2 regions of the Paenibacillus sp. NN59 genome follow, and region 1 is predicted to be linked to the other one. Evidence: riboswitches for the same ligand, from Rfam matches in the RefSeq annotation. Region 1 holds a riboswitch; the other holds the start of a gene.
What was found. A riboswitch is a leader RNA that binds a small molecule or an ion and turns the genes downstream of it on or off. The one in region 1 is predicted to bind cobalamin.
Positions count from the first base shown of each region.

Region 2: another riboswitch for cobalamin. It lies ahead of cobJ (precorrin-3B C(17)-methyltransferase); the one in region 1 lies ahead of nikB (nickel ABC transporter permease).

Region 1 covers NZ_CP199678.1:283,715-291,715, reverse strand. Annotated here, with positions in the region: gene ACT89M_RS01300 (ABC transporter substrate-binding protein) at 1-1,193, opposite strand, end outside; gene nikC (nickel transporter permease) at 1,213-2,049, opposite strand; gene nikB (nickel ABC transporter permease) at 2,050-2,988, opposite strand; cobalamin riboswitch at 3,172-3,366, opposite strand; gene ACT89M_RS01285 (AraC family transcriptional regulator) at 3,466-4,302, opposite strand; gene melA (alpha-glucosidase/alpha-galactosidase) at 4,529-5,827, shown strand; gene ACT89M_RS01275 (response regulator) at 5,917-6,618, opposite strand; gene ACT89M_RS01270 (DUF4118 domain-containing protein) at 6,619-8,001, opposite strand, start outside.
Region 2 covers NZ_CP199678.1:6,014,939-6,022,939, forward strand. Annotated here, with positions in the region: gene ACT89M_RS26195 (cobalt-precorrin-5B (C(1))-methyltransferase) at 1-786, opposite strand, end outside; gene ACT89M_RS26200 (precorrin-8X methylmutase) at 1,405-2,052, opposite strand; gene cobK (precorrin-6A reductase) at 2,134-2,904, opposite strand; gene ACT89M_RS26210 (sirohydrochlorin chelatase) at 2,901-4,145, opposite strand; gene cobJ (precorrin-3B C(17)-methyltransferase) at 4,337-6,274, opposite strand; cobalamin riboswitch at 6,613-6,801, opposite strand; gene ACT89M_RS26220 (uroporphyrinogen-III synthase) at 7,029-7,859, opposite strand; gene ACT89M_RS26225 (GerAB/ArcD/ProY family transporter) at 7,990-8,001, opposite strand, start outside.

The sequences.
Region 1 (8,001 bases):
GACTGCATCGCAGCAGCCACAACGGAATCGGATTCATAAGCTGAGTTAAGAATGAGTTGTAACGACAGCTTCTTCCCTTCCTTTTCACGAATGCCATCTCCATCAGCATCCTGATATCCAGCCTCATCCAGCAATTGTTTTGCCTTCGCGGGCTCGTAATCATATCCGGTAATTTTGTCGTACCCAAAAGGCAATGCAGAGGTAAACGGACCTTTGGCTGCTTGTCCACCCACCAGCGTATTCGCGTACATTTCGCGGTCAATTCCGTAAGATATGGCACGGCGAACCTTTACATCGCTTAGCAGTGAATGGGTCGTGTTAAACCACACAAACTGCGTACGGAGGCTCGGAATTTCATCAATCGTATATTGTGTTTTATCCTGAAAAAGAGGCATCTGGCTGCGTCCCACATTACTCGCTACATCGATTTCCCCTGATTGCAGTGCCAGCGCCCGTGTATTGTCATCCTTGATGTATTTTAGTGTCATCGTATCCAGATCAGCCGCGCCACCCCAGTACTTATCGTACTTTTTCACCTGAATCTCCTGGTCGGGCGTATATCCTGTAACCATGAACGGCCCGGTAGCGATGGGCTCACTCTTGAATTTTGATGTATCTGCACTCGTATCCACGATAATAAACAGTGGCTCTGCAATATTGCCTAGCAGTGAGGCATCTGGCTGTGTTGTTTTGATCGTCAGATCCTGCCCCTTGGCAGTCATTGACGCAATTGGCAGTGTGGATTGACCTCTCTCATTCAGCGAGATGGAGCGTTCGATTGATTTTTTAACCGCATCCGCAGTCACGGGATTGCCATTATGGAACGTTACTCCGTCGCGAATATGAAAATGCCAGGTTGTATCATCGATCCGATCCCACTTATCGGCAAGTTTGGGGACGATCTTCATCTGCTCATCAAACTGAATCAACGTCTCCCCAATAGCCGCGCGCGTCAGCGTCCAGCCGTTCCATTCCTCCGCAGGATCAAGGCTACTCCCCAGCCAGAACAAGGCCACATTCAGATGTGATTTCTTGTCCTCACCAGCCGCACCACTCGCATCCACCCCTGCCTTTTTCCCCGTAGCATCGGATGATGAAGGTGTTGAATTTTTGTCGTTACCACAGGCCGCGAGCAACAGAATAGTCATCATTGATATGATAGCCAGTAGCCATGTTTTTTGAAACTTACCCATACTTCCCCATTCCCCTCAGTTACACTGTATTTTTCTTGGGATCAAGCACATCTCGCAGACTGTCCCCCAGCAAATTAAAAATGATAACCGTGCCAAATATCGCGAGCCCCGGATAGATTAACAGCCAAGGCGCTGTCTGCAGATATCTTCTGCCTTCATTCAACATCGCTCCCCACTCGGGATCAGGCGGCTGTGCACCAAGTCCGAGAAAGGACAGACCCGAAATCGACAACATCATGCCGCCTACGTCCATCATCGCCATGACGATCAAGGGTGGCAACATATTCGGCAGAATCGTTCTGCTAATGATCTGGATTTTACGCGCACCGCTGAACGCGGCGGCAGTGACGAACTCTTTTTGCTGAAGAGAAATGACCAGGCTTCGGGCCATCCGTGCATACTTTGCCCACCAGACAACTGACAGTGCGACCACCGTGTTAAATAACCCCGGCCCTAACATGCCTACTACGGCAATAGCAAAAATCAAACCCGGAAATGCCATCAACGTATCGCACAGCCGCATCAGCAGCGTATCCACCAGCCCTCGCAGAAAACCTGCGACGACACCAACCGCTACGCCTAAGCCGAAAACAATACCGATCATCATAAATGTAAGCAACAGAGAGGTGCGTGCTCCATATAAAAGTCGGGATAGGACACATCGCCCAAGCTGATCCGTACCGAGTGGATATTCGGGGCTGGATGGCTGCAACACTTTCGCAAAATTCGTAGCAAGTGGATCGTGAGGCGCCAGAAGCGGCGCAATCAGAGCCAGAACGATCCAGCCTGTGGTCAGGGATAGCAAGAAAATAAATAGACGACGTTGTGTCAGATATGCTCGAATCTTCATCACCATCTACACATCCACATCCAGTTGAATGCGCGGATCGCGAAGATGTGTCCAGAGATCCACGATCAGATTCAGGGTGACATAGATGACTGCCATCCAGATTACATAACCCTGTATCAGGGGGTAATCGCGGGTGAAAATGGCATCCACCGCCATCTGTCCTACTCCCGGCCATACGAATAAACTCTCCACAATTGCTGCTCCGCCAAGTAGTGCTCCTGTTGTCATGCCTAGCAAGGTCACAATTGGCAACAGTGAATTGGGCAAAATATGTCGCCAAATAATCATTGATTCCTTCACACCTCTTGCTCTTGCACCCACTACGTAATTCTGGCTTGTCTCCTCCAGCATGACTGCACGAATCTGCCGGCTGTATTGGGCGATCAATGGAATCGCGAGTGTCGCAGCAGGCAGGATCAGGCTGTTCCAGCCGGAACTACCCATGACCGGCAGCAGCTTCAGCTGCACACCAAATACCAGCATCAGCAACATCCCCAGCCAGAAGCTCGGCATGGATAGACCGGCAAACGAAAACAGGCGAATCACATAATCCAGCCCTTGATTCCGGCGTACAGCCGAAAGAACTCCGAGCGGAAAGGAAATCAAAATCACCAGAAGCATTGCGCTCCCGGTTAACTTGAGCGTTGCTGGAAGGCGGGCCATTAACACATCCAGCACCGGACGGTCATATTTATACGACGTACCAAAGTCTCCAGTGACTACTTGTCCCAGCCATGTGCCATACCGAACCAGAAATGGCTTGTCCAGCCCAAGCTCTGACCTCACCTGTCTGACCAGTTCATCCGAAGGTGTGACTCCGGTAGACATCAGCATCAGTCTGGCGGGATCCCCAGGAGACAGATACGTTAATAGAAATGTCAGGAAGGTGATTCCAAACAGAACGGCGACCAGTTGTAATAACCGTTTAACGATATATCTGCCCAATAATAAAACGCCCTTCCCGGTTTAATGCGCGTGTACGCCTTCATTTTCATTCCATTCAATACAAGCCAATTCAAGCCAAAAAAGCGCCCTTTTCCGTTTCACGGGATAAGGACGCCTTAAATAAACAGATTTTCAGAAAAAATCATGCTCTTTAAACACCTTCCTATCTCCCGTAGGGTACTGCTGTGTTTGTCCAACCTGGCAGGTCTCCTGGCTCCAGTATCATTGCCATAACAGCTCCTTCCCGGTCTTCGTAAGACCAGTGGATATGCTGCCTGACTCCTCTGTTACAGTGGCGGGACCGCGCCGGCATCACACCGGACTTCCCTTTTAAGCTTCTACCCCAGCGGGTAGAGCACCAAGTTCCACGTATTCAATTCACTAAAAGTTGGTATCTGTTACACTTCTGTATCAGTATAGCGGCATACGGAATAATGTTCAAAACTTTTCTTTCAAAATTTAAAATCATGATTGCGGCTAATCTCGCACTCGCGAGCCCTTGGGCGACACCCCCGTCACACGTTTGAACATTTTGGAAAAAAGCAGCGGGTCGGTGTATCCAACGGAGTGGGCTACTTCACTCACAGACAGCATCGGGTTACGAAGCAACTCCGCTGCACGATTCATGCGATACTCCAGGAAAAAGGCTTGCAGCGACTTGCCATATCGCTCTTTGAACAATCCCGATAAATACGTTCGATCCAGTCCTACCGCCTGTGCGATATCCAGAATAGAAGTACGCTGGCTATACCGGTTCTCCATAAACTGCACAGCCTGCCGAATATAAGTCTCTTTCGTCGAAAGGAGCGTGTTTTCTTCTTCTTTGATCGGTGAGGATGCGATTAATGCCGCCATAAGTCGGTATAACAGACTTTGATGTAACACATCCCCTCCTGCAACGGAGCTCGTTCCGGCCTGAAGCATCTCGTCATACAGCGCTGCCATCATATTCTTATCATGAGCAGTAAATACCGGGTGCTCCTCGCTTAACTGTGCACGTTGCATAAAAGCCTTCGCCTGTACACCTCTGAAGCCAAACCATGAATATGTCCAAGGCTCCTCAGCATCGGCTTCATAATGAATGACCGTGTCGGGTAAAATGAGAAATCCTTGGCCCTCGCCCAGAGGATATTCCCGATCTCCCATATATACCGTACCATAACCCTCATGTACGTAATGCACGATATAGGAATCACGCACCCCCGGCCCCCAATAGTGGGCAGGATCACATGCCTCCCATCCATAAAATAACAAGACCAGTTCCATCTGCGTCCAGCCGGCAGAGACCACATTCATTTCCACTTTCCGACTCATGTTTCCCCTCCTTTCGACGATGAGGTTAAAGATATCTTAATATGAGCTCACATATTCCATTACCAGTGCACACAACAAATTATAACAGGTAGAAGAGAGGAAATCTTGCTGAAAACGAAAACAAAAATGGGATTATGCCATATTTGAGAGGGTTTGAGCCATAGTGATATGAGCCTGTTCGGCCTATAGTTGGGGTACAACATTTTTCGGGAAGGATGAAGTTGAAATGAACAAAATTACGTTTCTCGGTGCAGGCAGCACCGTTTTTGTCAAAAATGTATTGGGTGATGTGATGATGACGGAGGCCTTGCAGGACTTTGAACTGGCCTTGTTTGATATTGATGCTGAACGTCTAAGTGACTCGGAGCGTTTGTTAAAAAGTTTGGCTCAGTCGCTGGGAAGCCGCTGTTCCGTTAAAACATACCATGATCGCAAGGAAGCGCTCCGCGGAGCTAAATATGTCATCAATGCCATTCAGGTGGGCGGATATGACCCGTGTACGATTACCGATTTTGAGATTCCGAAGAAATACGGCCTGCGTCAAACGATTGCCGATACGCTCGGCATTGGCGGAATCTTCCGTAACTTGCGTACCATTCCGGTGATGCTGGACTTCGCCAAGGATATGCAGGAAGTATGCCCGGATGCCTGGTTCCTGAACTACACGAACCCGATGGCTGTACTCACTAATGTCATGAACGTACATGGCGGAATTAAAACGATCGGTCTGTGTCACAGTGTACAAGTCTGCGTACCTCATCTGTTCGATACGCTGGGGATTGACCAGACGGGGGTCGTTGCCAAAATCGCCGGGATTAACCACATGGCATGGCTCCTGGAAGTAACAAAGGATGGTGTCGATCTATATCCTGAGATCAAACGTCTTGCGAGACAGAAACAGCAGGAGACACATGATGACATGGTACGTTATGAACTGATGCATCGCTTCGGTTATTATGTTACCGAGTCTTCTGAGCATAGTGCAGAATATCATCCGTATTTTATTAAACGCAACTACCCGGAATTGATCGAACGTTACAACATTCCACTCGACGAATATCCACGTCGCTGTGTAAACCAGATTGCAGAATGGAAGGAAATGCGGGAGAAGCTGTTTGCGAGTGAAAATATTCAGCATACCCGCAGTCATGAATATGCTTCGCATATCATGGAAGCGATGGAGACGGATCGCCCGTACAAAATTGGCGGTAACGTTATAAACAACGGGCTCATCACCAACCTGCCACGCGAAGCTTGTGTCGAGGTGCCTTGTCTGGTTGATGGTTCCGGCATCAGCCCGACGTATATTGGTGACCTGCCACCACAATTGGCAGCGCTGAACCGTACCAATATCAACACCCAATTGCTCACCATTGAAGCGGCTATGACTGGCAAAAAAGAGCATATCTATCACGCGGCTATGCTTGATCCGCATACGGCTGCTGAGCTGTCCATGGACGACATCGTGGCGATGTGCGACGATTTGATTGAAGCTCATGGCGACTGGCTGCCTAAATTCTCATAATAAAAACATCAAGACATACAAAAGTAGCACCGTGCCTTTCGAAATCGAAGGGGACGGTGCTTTTTTTCACTTATTTTCAGATTACTCCATTACTCCGCAGGCAGCAGAAAACGATATCCAATCCCTGGTTCCGTCTGAATATAGGAGGGCCGGGTGGGATCTTCCTTTAGCTTTTTACGCAAATGACCCACATAAACTCGCAAATAATGGCTGTCCGACTCATGATGATGCGCACCCCATACTTGCTGTAAAAGCTGGCGCTGGGTAATAATTTTGCCTGCATTCGAGGCAAGCACCTTCAGCATCTCATATTCGGTTGGCGTTAATTTGACCTGCTCTCCGTCCAGCTCAACCTGCCTGAGAGCCAGATCGATAACCAGTGAGCCAAATCGCAAAATGGGTTCATCCGTTGTTTTGGCCACATGCCGAAGCGCTACCCGAATTCGGGCAACCAGTTCGCCCATGCCAAACGGCTTCGTCACATAATCATCTGCACCTGCATCCAGTGCGGTAATCTTATCAGCCTCCTGATCTTTTGCTGTTAGCACAATAATTGGCACCTGTGACCATTCCCTTATTCGGTGAAGCACGTCCATGCCAGATATGCCTGGCAAACCTAGATCCAGAATGATCAAATCGGGATGCACCACACTTGCCTGCGTAATACCCTCCTCTCCGTTAGCACACTCATAATGATCATATTGGTGAGCCTGAAGAGTCACTTTTAGCAGTTTGCGAATCTGTGGTTCATCATCAATCACCAGAATGCGAGCCCCTAATGCGGCATTCATCTAATCTCCAACCTCTCCTTGCACTGTATAGGAAAATGGCATTTCATCCCTTCCTACAGGCAACTCTATACGTATTCTTGTTCCTCCATCCGGATTGCCCTCAGCTTGGATTGTACCTCCGTGAACCTGCACAATCCCTTTGCAGATGGCAAGCCCCAATCCAGTTCCCGTAATATGCTGCGTGGAGGGTGAGCGATAAAACTTATCAAACACGCGAGTGCGCTCCGCTTCCTCAATCCCAACACCCTGATCATCTACGATGAAGGTCACACAACTCTGTCTCGGTTCATTCTTTACCCTTATGATCACCATGCTCTCGTCGGGTGAATATTTGATTGCATTGCTGACGATGTTCACAAGTACCTGTTCCAACAACACTTCATCTCCGTCAAAAAAGGCCGGTTCTTCCGGCAGTTGTACCGTAACTTTGCGGTGAGGGCTGAATTCTCTGACTTTTGCCAAAACAACGCTAATCATATCTCCTACATCACACCATTTGCGATTAAGTTGTAGCATACCGCTCTCCAGCCGCACCATGCCAAGCAAGTTGGTTACGAGACGATTCATACGCAACGCGCCGTCACGGATGTTGCCAGTCAATTCCAGGCGATCCTCGGGTGTAAAAAGACTGTCATTCTCCATCAGCCCTGTGGCTGAACCGATAATGGCAGTTAACGGCGTACGTAGCTCATGGGATACCGAATCCAGCAGCGCAGTTCGGATGCGCTCTGATTCAGCGGTAACTTGAGCAAGGCGCGCTTCCTCAGCCAGCTTCACCCGGGCGATTGCACCTGCCGCAAGACTGCCGCAGGCTTCCAGCAGCTGGCCCTGTTCCTGTTGCTTTTCCGGCTCACTAGTAGTCATGTACACGGCAAGTACACCGTGAATGTGACTCTCTGTTCGTAGCGGAACATACAACCCCGCCGATTCACCAAGCTTTGGTGTACCTTTGCCTGCGATCTGCCCCTGTTTATAGACCCAATCGGCAATAGCCAGCTCCGAAGGATGGCTTCCCCAGGCACTCTTCTCTGTCCCGATCTCAGACGCAGGTCTCTGTTTTACCCAAAGCTTCAGTTCATCCTGCTGATCCGGCAGATATATGGCGGCTGGACTTCCGAGCATTAGGGATATCTGGCTCGTCATGTTATCCAACAAGGTATCCAGATTAGTAATTGCAGTGATCTGTCGACTAAGATCATACAGGGCATTCGTTGTGGCTTCACGAGATTTAACCCGATCCAGCTGTTGCCGTAAACGTCCGGCGAGACTTGCTGTCATGACAGCGACAGCCAAATACACCCCAAACGAAATCAGATATCGCAAATCCTCTATCGTAAAACTGAGATAAGGTGGAACAAAAAAGAAATCAAACATGACAACACT
Region 2 (8,001 bases), 850 kb from region 1:
TTTCATGCCCAGCCGTTTCCCGTGTTTGATCGCAAAGCCGACAAAGTCACCCATCTGAATAAAGGCTTCTTCCGGCAGTTCGGGCATCATTTTCATGGCATACTTCTCACTGCTGCCTCCTGTTGTCAGCACAATATGCTCACAACCGGAAGCCTGAGCAACGGAAATCGCCTGTACTACACTGGCTTTGTACGCTGAAGTAGAGAACGGAACGACCACGCCGCGTGTGCCTAAAATGGATATACCGCCAAGAATGCCAAGCCGCGCATTGAGCGTTTTCTTCGCGATCTCTTCGCCGTCCGGTACGCTAATCACGACCCGCACTCCCCTGGCGGCCCCATATTCCGCAAGTACCTGTGTCACCGCTTCGGTAATCATGCGGCGCGGCACGGGATTAATGGCCGCTTCCCCAACAGGCACGGGCAATCCTGGCTTCGTAACACGCCCCACACCAATGCCGCCATCCAGCTCTACCCCCGGCTCGTCCCGCCAAGACACATGCGCAATGATTTTCGCCAAATGTGTGGCGTCCGGGTCATCCCCGGCGTCTTTGATCGTGGCACAGGTCGCCGTACCGTCCGTCATCAGTTCCTGCTCGATCAGCTCGAACGAGTGGTCAAAGCCGGCGGGCAAGGAAACCACGGCTTGCGCAGGGATATGACCCGTTAACAGGAACTGCGTCGCTCCTTTGGCAACGGCTGTCGCACACGCACCGGTCGTAAAGCCGGAACGCATCGGTTTATCCGGGTCCGGTGCTTCTCCGCTTTTCATGCGTTTCTTTTCCATGGCTTTGAACCTCCCGTCCTTCTATATGCTAGTTTGTTCGTGCGCTTATGTTGATTGTTGGTTGATTTTGATTGTTCATTGTTGTTTGGTCTTGTATGGATTGTGGATACATTGATTTTTAGTTTTACTCAACAACTGCGGTGCTAGTAACTGTACACTAACCCCTAGTGATCGTTAGAAGTTACCGGAGCGGAATCCCCATCTCTGGTGACTCGCACGCTAAGCGTCTCATTTACTTAACACCCACACACTCACGACTGAGCGCTAACGATCACAGATAACGTTATTTGGCCTAATATGCCCTCGCTGGAATTCTAACGATCTCAGGAGACGCTATTTCACTAAAACAGTGCGATTTCCAGCGCTTTTGGGTGGTTTTGAGCGAAATAACGTTCCTCAGGATCGTTAGAATTTCAAAAGGGTGATTTCACGCAAAATAAGCTTCCTGGTGATCGTTAGAAGTTGCTGGACTTTAACAGATTCGGACATGGCCCTTAGTGAAGACTCTTCCAGTTCTCATTAGGATTCGGCACGGCTCGCTAACCAGACTTAAATCAGATCAGGTAGATTTCGTTTGACCTCACTGGTCGAGCGAGGCAAACCGCCTTAGTACCCGCTCTATGCCTTTACAGCCATCAACGAGATTGCGTTAAGTGCTGCCACGACGATGGTGCTGCCACCTTTTCGACCGATGTTGGTAATAAAAGGAATGTCCAGCTTGCGTAGCTCGTCCTTGGACTCGGCCGCAGATACAAAACCTACCGGCATGCCGATGATCAGCCCCGGCTTGGCCTCGCCCTCTTTGACAAGACGAATCAATTCCAGCAGCGCCGTTGGCGCGTTACCGATGGCGTAGATGCCCCCGTCATACATTTGGGTTGCTTTGCGCGTCGAGATGATGGCACGAGTGGTGTTGAGGCGTTTGGCCTCTTCCATCACATCTGGATCGGATATATGTACATGTACATCGCCGCCAAAACCGCGAATACGATCCTTGCTCACACCCGCCTGAATCATCTGCACATCGGCAATGACTGACTGACCTGCACGTAGCGCCGCAATCCCTGCCTGGATCGCATCCGGGTGAAACACCATACTACGGCCCAGTTCAAAATCAGCCGAAGCGTGAATCACACGCTGTACGACTGGATACTGCTCATCGGTAAACGGGTGCTCCCCCAGTTCCTCCGTAATCATCTCAAAGCTCTTACCTTCAATTTCCTGAGGTTGCACGGTCAGCGGTTTAAATTCCGTCTTAAAATCCACCCGAATCACTCCATTCTTCTTTCGATATTTACAATAAAGCCGTTCAAAGTTGCGTTATTCAAATTAAGCCTATCGGGGAGATTATTTCCCCAAAATACTTTTCAGCTCGTCCAGTACACCATCAAAATGATCAAACACCGTGCCAAACTCCGCCTCTGGACGTGAGATCAGCACAACATGAATGCCCAGCTCCAGTGCAGACTGGATTTTCTCATCCACGGCTCCGGTTTTACCGCTTTCCTTGGTGACCATCACCGTTGTTGCATAGTGCTTGTAAAGTGCCTCATTCATTTCTCGGGAAAAAGGTCCTTGCATCGCAATAATATTGCGTTGCTCTACACCCAGCTCACCGCATTTCTCCATATTGTCGAGACGGGGGAGCATGCGTGCAACAAGTCGTATATCCGGATCACCGAGCAGGTGCTTGGTGAAGATTTGCAGCGTTTTGCTGCCTGTTGTCAGCATGACAGAACCTTTCAGCTCTTTGGCTTTGAGTGCTGCCTCATCATAAGATGACACGACATGTAATAGTTCATGGTCATCATAAGCAAGCCCCGTTCGTTCGTAACGAATGTAAGGAATGTTCGCTTGTTTCGCGGCTTCCATAGCATTCGCATGGGCTTCTTCGGCAAAAGGATGGCTCGCATCCACAAGGACAGGGGTATTATTTTCAAGAATCAGTTTCACCATCGCCTCTACGGTCAATCGGCCTGTCCGCACTGGTAAACCGGCTTCGGTCAGACTTTGGGCTGCACTTTCGGTCACAACCGACGTCAGGACGTTATGTCCTTGTTGCTGGATTCGGATCGCAAGTTCGCGTGCATCGCTTGTACCGCATAACATAAGAATCATGAACGCTTCACCTGCTCGGAAGTTGATGCCACTTGTGCCTGAGAAGAAGATGCGTGCTGCTGTATATCTCCTGCTGTTGCTTCTAAATCGTGTTGCTGGCTGCTCCGATGTCCTTCGTGCTCATGGTGCGAGTGATGCAACTCTTCGTCATGGTCATGATGGAAATCAAGTGTTGCCTCACGAGTAGATGCAGCCTCCGCAGCGTGCTCGGAATGCTCGTGGTCATGACTATGATCGTGATGATCGTGCTCATGATGGTGGTGATCGTGCCCGTGGTCATGTCCGTGATCGTGATGATCATGGTGATGGTGGTCATGGTGATGATCATGGTCGTGATCGTGGTCATGCCCATGGTCGTGGTCGTGATGGTGATGATGGTGTTTGGCCGCTTCAAGGCGGAACTGGCAGTTGTCACAGTTGGCTGTAACCCTTCCATATAGCCCCTCGTGCGCACGTTCCAACACCAGCTCGACCAGCTTCGGATGGAAGCCGAAATAACCACCGATTTCGACTTGAATGTCGGGATGTACGGCTGCAAATTCGGCCGTCATCTCATCAATGCGTTTAATCAGTACACCGGTAAAGAGGAAATACGGCATGACAATAATTTTTTTCGCACCAAGCAAGAGGCAACGTTCCAATCCATCCGGGAAAGAAGGCTGGGTTACGCCGATAAAGCTACTTTCTGCCCATCTGTACGGCAACTTCTCCCACAGCATACGGGTCATTTTGAAAAAGTCACTGTTGGCATCCGGGTCACTGCTTCCCCGTCCAAGTACAAGTACAGCGGTCTCTTCATCGGTCACCGTAGCAGGCGGGGCAGCCACTGCAACTGCTGTATCTGTTCCACCTTCACCTTGAGCTGCGATGCGTACAGGCTGCGCCTCTTGCAGACGAGTTTGCATAATTTGCACGACTTTTTCATGCACACCAATCGGACGTCCATAGATAAACTGCACTTGCGGATAACGCGCTTTGGCACGATCAATCGCATTCGGAATATCAATCTTGGCATGACCCGCTGCAAATAAAATAATCGGTACGAGTACGACGCGGGTCGCGCCTCGATCTACACAAGCGGTAACTCCATCCGCAATACTCGGTCTGGTTAATTCCAGAAAACAGGTTTCGACCAGTGTGTCCTCCGGTGCTTGCTCAGCGACTTCACGTGCAAACTCCTTTAACTCGCGGTTCCCCTCGGGATCACGGCTCCCGTGTCCCACCAACAAAATTGCATCCATCTTCGTATTTCCTCCTCTGTCCGATCCACAGATCAGATTTCTCATATTCGTAAGGCTCTCCTCTCGGTTCCAAGGAAGAAAGGTTTGATCTATTTCTATTTCTAGTTCTGTATTGATTCAGCTGTACATGTTGTATCTATCTCAATCAGCTGGGTTTCAGCCGAATTGTATTTAGATTATCGTTTCGTGTTTTAGTCACCGCATACCGGATTCACTTCAACAGTGACTGGCGCATCCACATGACGGAAGCCTTGAATGACTCCTACACGTTTGAAAAACTTGTGGAAACGTTCGTTCGGATGACCTTTTTCCTTGTACTCCGCGACAATGCGTTCCACAATGCCACCGATCTGATCACCCGGAATGCCCTCTGCTACAGGCTGAGCCGGATGTGCATTGCGGCCGAACTTTTTACCGCCAAGGAACAGATCGTAACCGCCTTTGCGATAAACGATGCCGATATCCTCCAGCACTGCCCCGTAACAAGCCATACCGCAACCGTTTAACGCTACGCTCGTTTCCTTCGGAGCAGACAATCCACCGATCACGTCCTGCAAATGGTTAGCCATCGGCACTGCGTCGTCCTTCTCCAGGTTGCAGAAGTCACAGGCTTTGACTTTGATCACATCCCCAATCGGCACTACGATAAAGTTCGCTGCGCGTAGCTCGTCTACCAGCGCGTCCGGCTCAAACGTCGGCACTCTCAGAATAATCTGGTGCTCCGGCGTATACTCAAGTTCGCCATCCTCACTCGCGCACTGCGCCAGCAGGGCCATCTGAGCGGCGGTGAACTTTTTGTTGCCCACGCCAGGCGACACGCCGATCTCAAAGAGCGGCGCCTTGCGCCCGGGCACGGGCACAGCAGCGGCTGCGCCAAGCACCGCTGCGCTGCTTGCGTCCTGCGCGCCTGCGGCTGCCGGGCCTGACGCCGTAGCGTCCAGCCAGCGGCTTGCCGCTTCGCCGGCGAGCGCACCGCCTGCCGCGAGCCGCGTCAGCGCCTCGGCGGCAAGCTCGGCTGCGCCGGCGCGTGGCGCCGCAACGGCAGCGCGCGGTGCGGCCTCTGCCGCCGCGGACGCGGGCCGCTCTGCGGTAAGCACGGCGGTGCCAGCACCGCTCGCCGGGCTTACCGCAGGCGGGGTGGCCGCCCATGCGCTTGCGGGCGGCTGCCCTTGCGGAGCCGTGCCCGCTCCGGCGCTGGCGCCGCGCAGGGCTGGCTCCGCCGGTGGGGCGGCCTGCGCATCGCGGGCCGTGCCATTGCCCGCTGCCTCGCCGGAGGCGGCAGCGCGGGCTTCCCGTGCGCCGAGCGACCATGGCTCGGCTTCGGTGCGTAGCCGCTCGTGAGGTCTGAGCGGCTGTTCCGCGGAGTTCAGCGTATATTTCCGCTGATATCCGCGCGGGGTGACCATGAGTCCTTCGTACATCATGGTCGAGGAATTGCCGATAATCACGGTCGTTAACATACCGATATCGTAATTCAGCATATCTTCCAGCGTGGTCATGACCACGTCTTGGCGTTCCCGGTACGCACTCTTGACCAGGCCAACCGGTGTCTTCGGATCACGGTAACGCAGCAACATCTCCTGCGTCTCTACAATCTGGCGTGTACGCCGTCCACTGCGTGGATTATACAAAGCAATGACAAAATCAGCCGCCGCTGCCGCTTCAACCCGGCGAATGATCGTTTCCCAAGGTGTCAGATGGTCGCTGAGGCTGATCGTACACGCGTCATGCATAACCGGCGCACCAAGCAAGGACGCACACGATTGAATAGCGGACACGCCAGGAATAACCTCGACAGCTACGCCTGTATCTGGCTTCCAGCCTTGCTCGATCAGCACCTCATATACAAGCCCCGCCATACCGTATACCCCGGCATCCCCACTGGAGATTACGGCAACAATGTGGCCTGCTTCCGCTTGTCTTACCGCTTCCTGTGCCCGACTGACTTCCTCTGTCATGCCTGTACGCACAATGGCTTGTCCATTCAACAAAGGCCGGATCAGATCCACATAGGTGTTATATCCAATGATGACCTCGCTTTCCTGCAATGCATCCAGCGCCCGTTTCGTTATGTGCTCCATCGCACCTGGACCGAAACCGATGATCAGCAACTTGCCTTGCTTTTGCATCCCGTTTTCCCCCTCACTCCACTTGTCATACGATTAATGCCCCAACCTTGTTTATCCCAAAAGTTCCCCGATACAGATGTGTCTCTCTCGTTTATAGCCCTGTAAAACATCATTTCTTCTGCTCAACTCGGCAACTTCGTTCCTGTCCGAAAAAACAAAAAAATCCCATCCTAATCACGGATGAGATACGCATGTACTTACACTCAGGAAACCTGGCCTGTATTATTCCATAATAAGGAATTACAAGCAGCCAGAATAGCCCATATAGAGCCTCACAAGACAAACCACGGTTTGTCCCTTTCCCGAACTTATCGTACACCACTCCTTTCCGCGAAGGGTTTGGTGACACATGCAAGGTAGGTCTCCTGGCTCTGGATCATTAGCGTTCTTTCCTGTCTTCCCCGGTATACCGAGTGACTTTCATGGAAAACGCTTTACCATTACAGTGGCGGGACCGCTCGGGACTTGCACCCGATTCCCTGTTACCTCTTGCTTTATGCAAGAGCACCTTGCTGCTTTCATATTGTCTTCATCATACCATCGGTCAGGAAATAATGTCCACGCTTCTCAAGATTGTCCTAAACATTAATTTTGGATAAAAATGAAAAAAAGGTCCCGATCCGATAACGGATCAGAACCTTTATATATCCATCCATATAACTGATGTGATTCCTTCTAAACTTAATACCTCTGTATACGAATTGCGTCTGCTATTCTTCATACAGCTACTCTTGCCCTGTGAATGCTCTCTTTATTAATCTTCCCGGACACCCACCGGATTCGCGGCAAAATAACGTCCCAGTTCAACGATGAGCGCTCCCATCTTCTCTTCGTCTGGTACAACCAGCGCTTCAATACCTTCCTCACGCATCGCATTCGCCGTAACTTTACCAACAGAGGCTGGGACTACCCCTTCTTTGAAGGCTGTCAGCATCTCCTCCAGCTTACCTTGAGATGTCGCATATTCCGTCAAAAACCGAACCTGCGGCCCACTTGTAAAGGCCACTGCATCTAACTTATGCTGAATTACTTCGTTCAGCAGTTGCTCCAGCTCTGTCTCTTCTGGCGGTACGTGACGATACGGCAATACCTGCCGCACAACAGCTTCTTGTTCTTCTAACCATCGAACCAGCTTGGGAGCCGTTTCCCCATGCAGCTGTAACATCACCTTTTTGCCTGTAAGATCATGCGAGCCAAATTCACGAATCAGTCCGTCTGTACTGCCGTCATCATCTCGTACCAGAGGTGTTAGCTTCAGCTTTTTTAACGCATTTACCGTTTTGTACCCTCGGGCTGCAATACACGATTCAGCCAAGACATTCCGAAGTTGTCCGGCTACATCCATGTCCTCAGCCATGTCGAACAAAGCATCCAGTCCCATGCCCGTCGTGAACACTGCCCAATCCGGCGGATCAGAAATCCAGGAGACCAGTCCGTCCCGAATGTTACGATCATCCAGAAACACCGTGCCTTGTGCTGGACGCACAAGCGGGATTCCGCCCATTTTCTCTACCAATAGAGACATCTCTTTGGACTTTCTCGGTCCGGTTAATGCCACACGTACCCCTGCCAAATGTTGAGCCATTCATGTTCCCCCCGTTATTAAGCCGAAAGTTCGTCAATCTGACTACAGTATACAGGGTACTTCTGCGGAGGGAAACCATGCTTGCTTGCTTTCCAGGCTCTCAAGCTATAACAATTTTTTATGATTTTCATCAGGAAGGCTG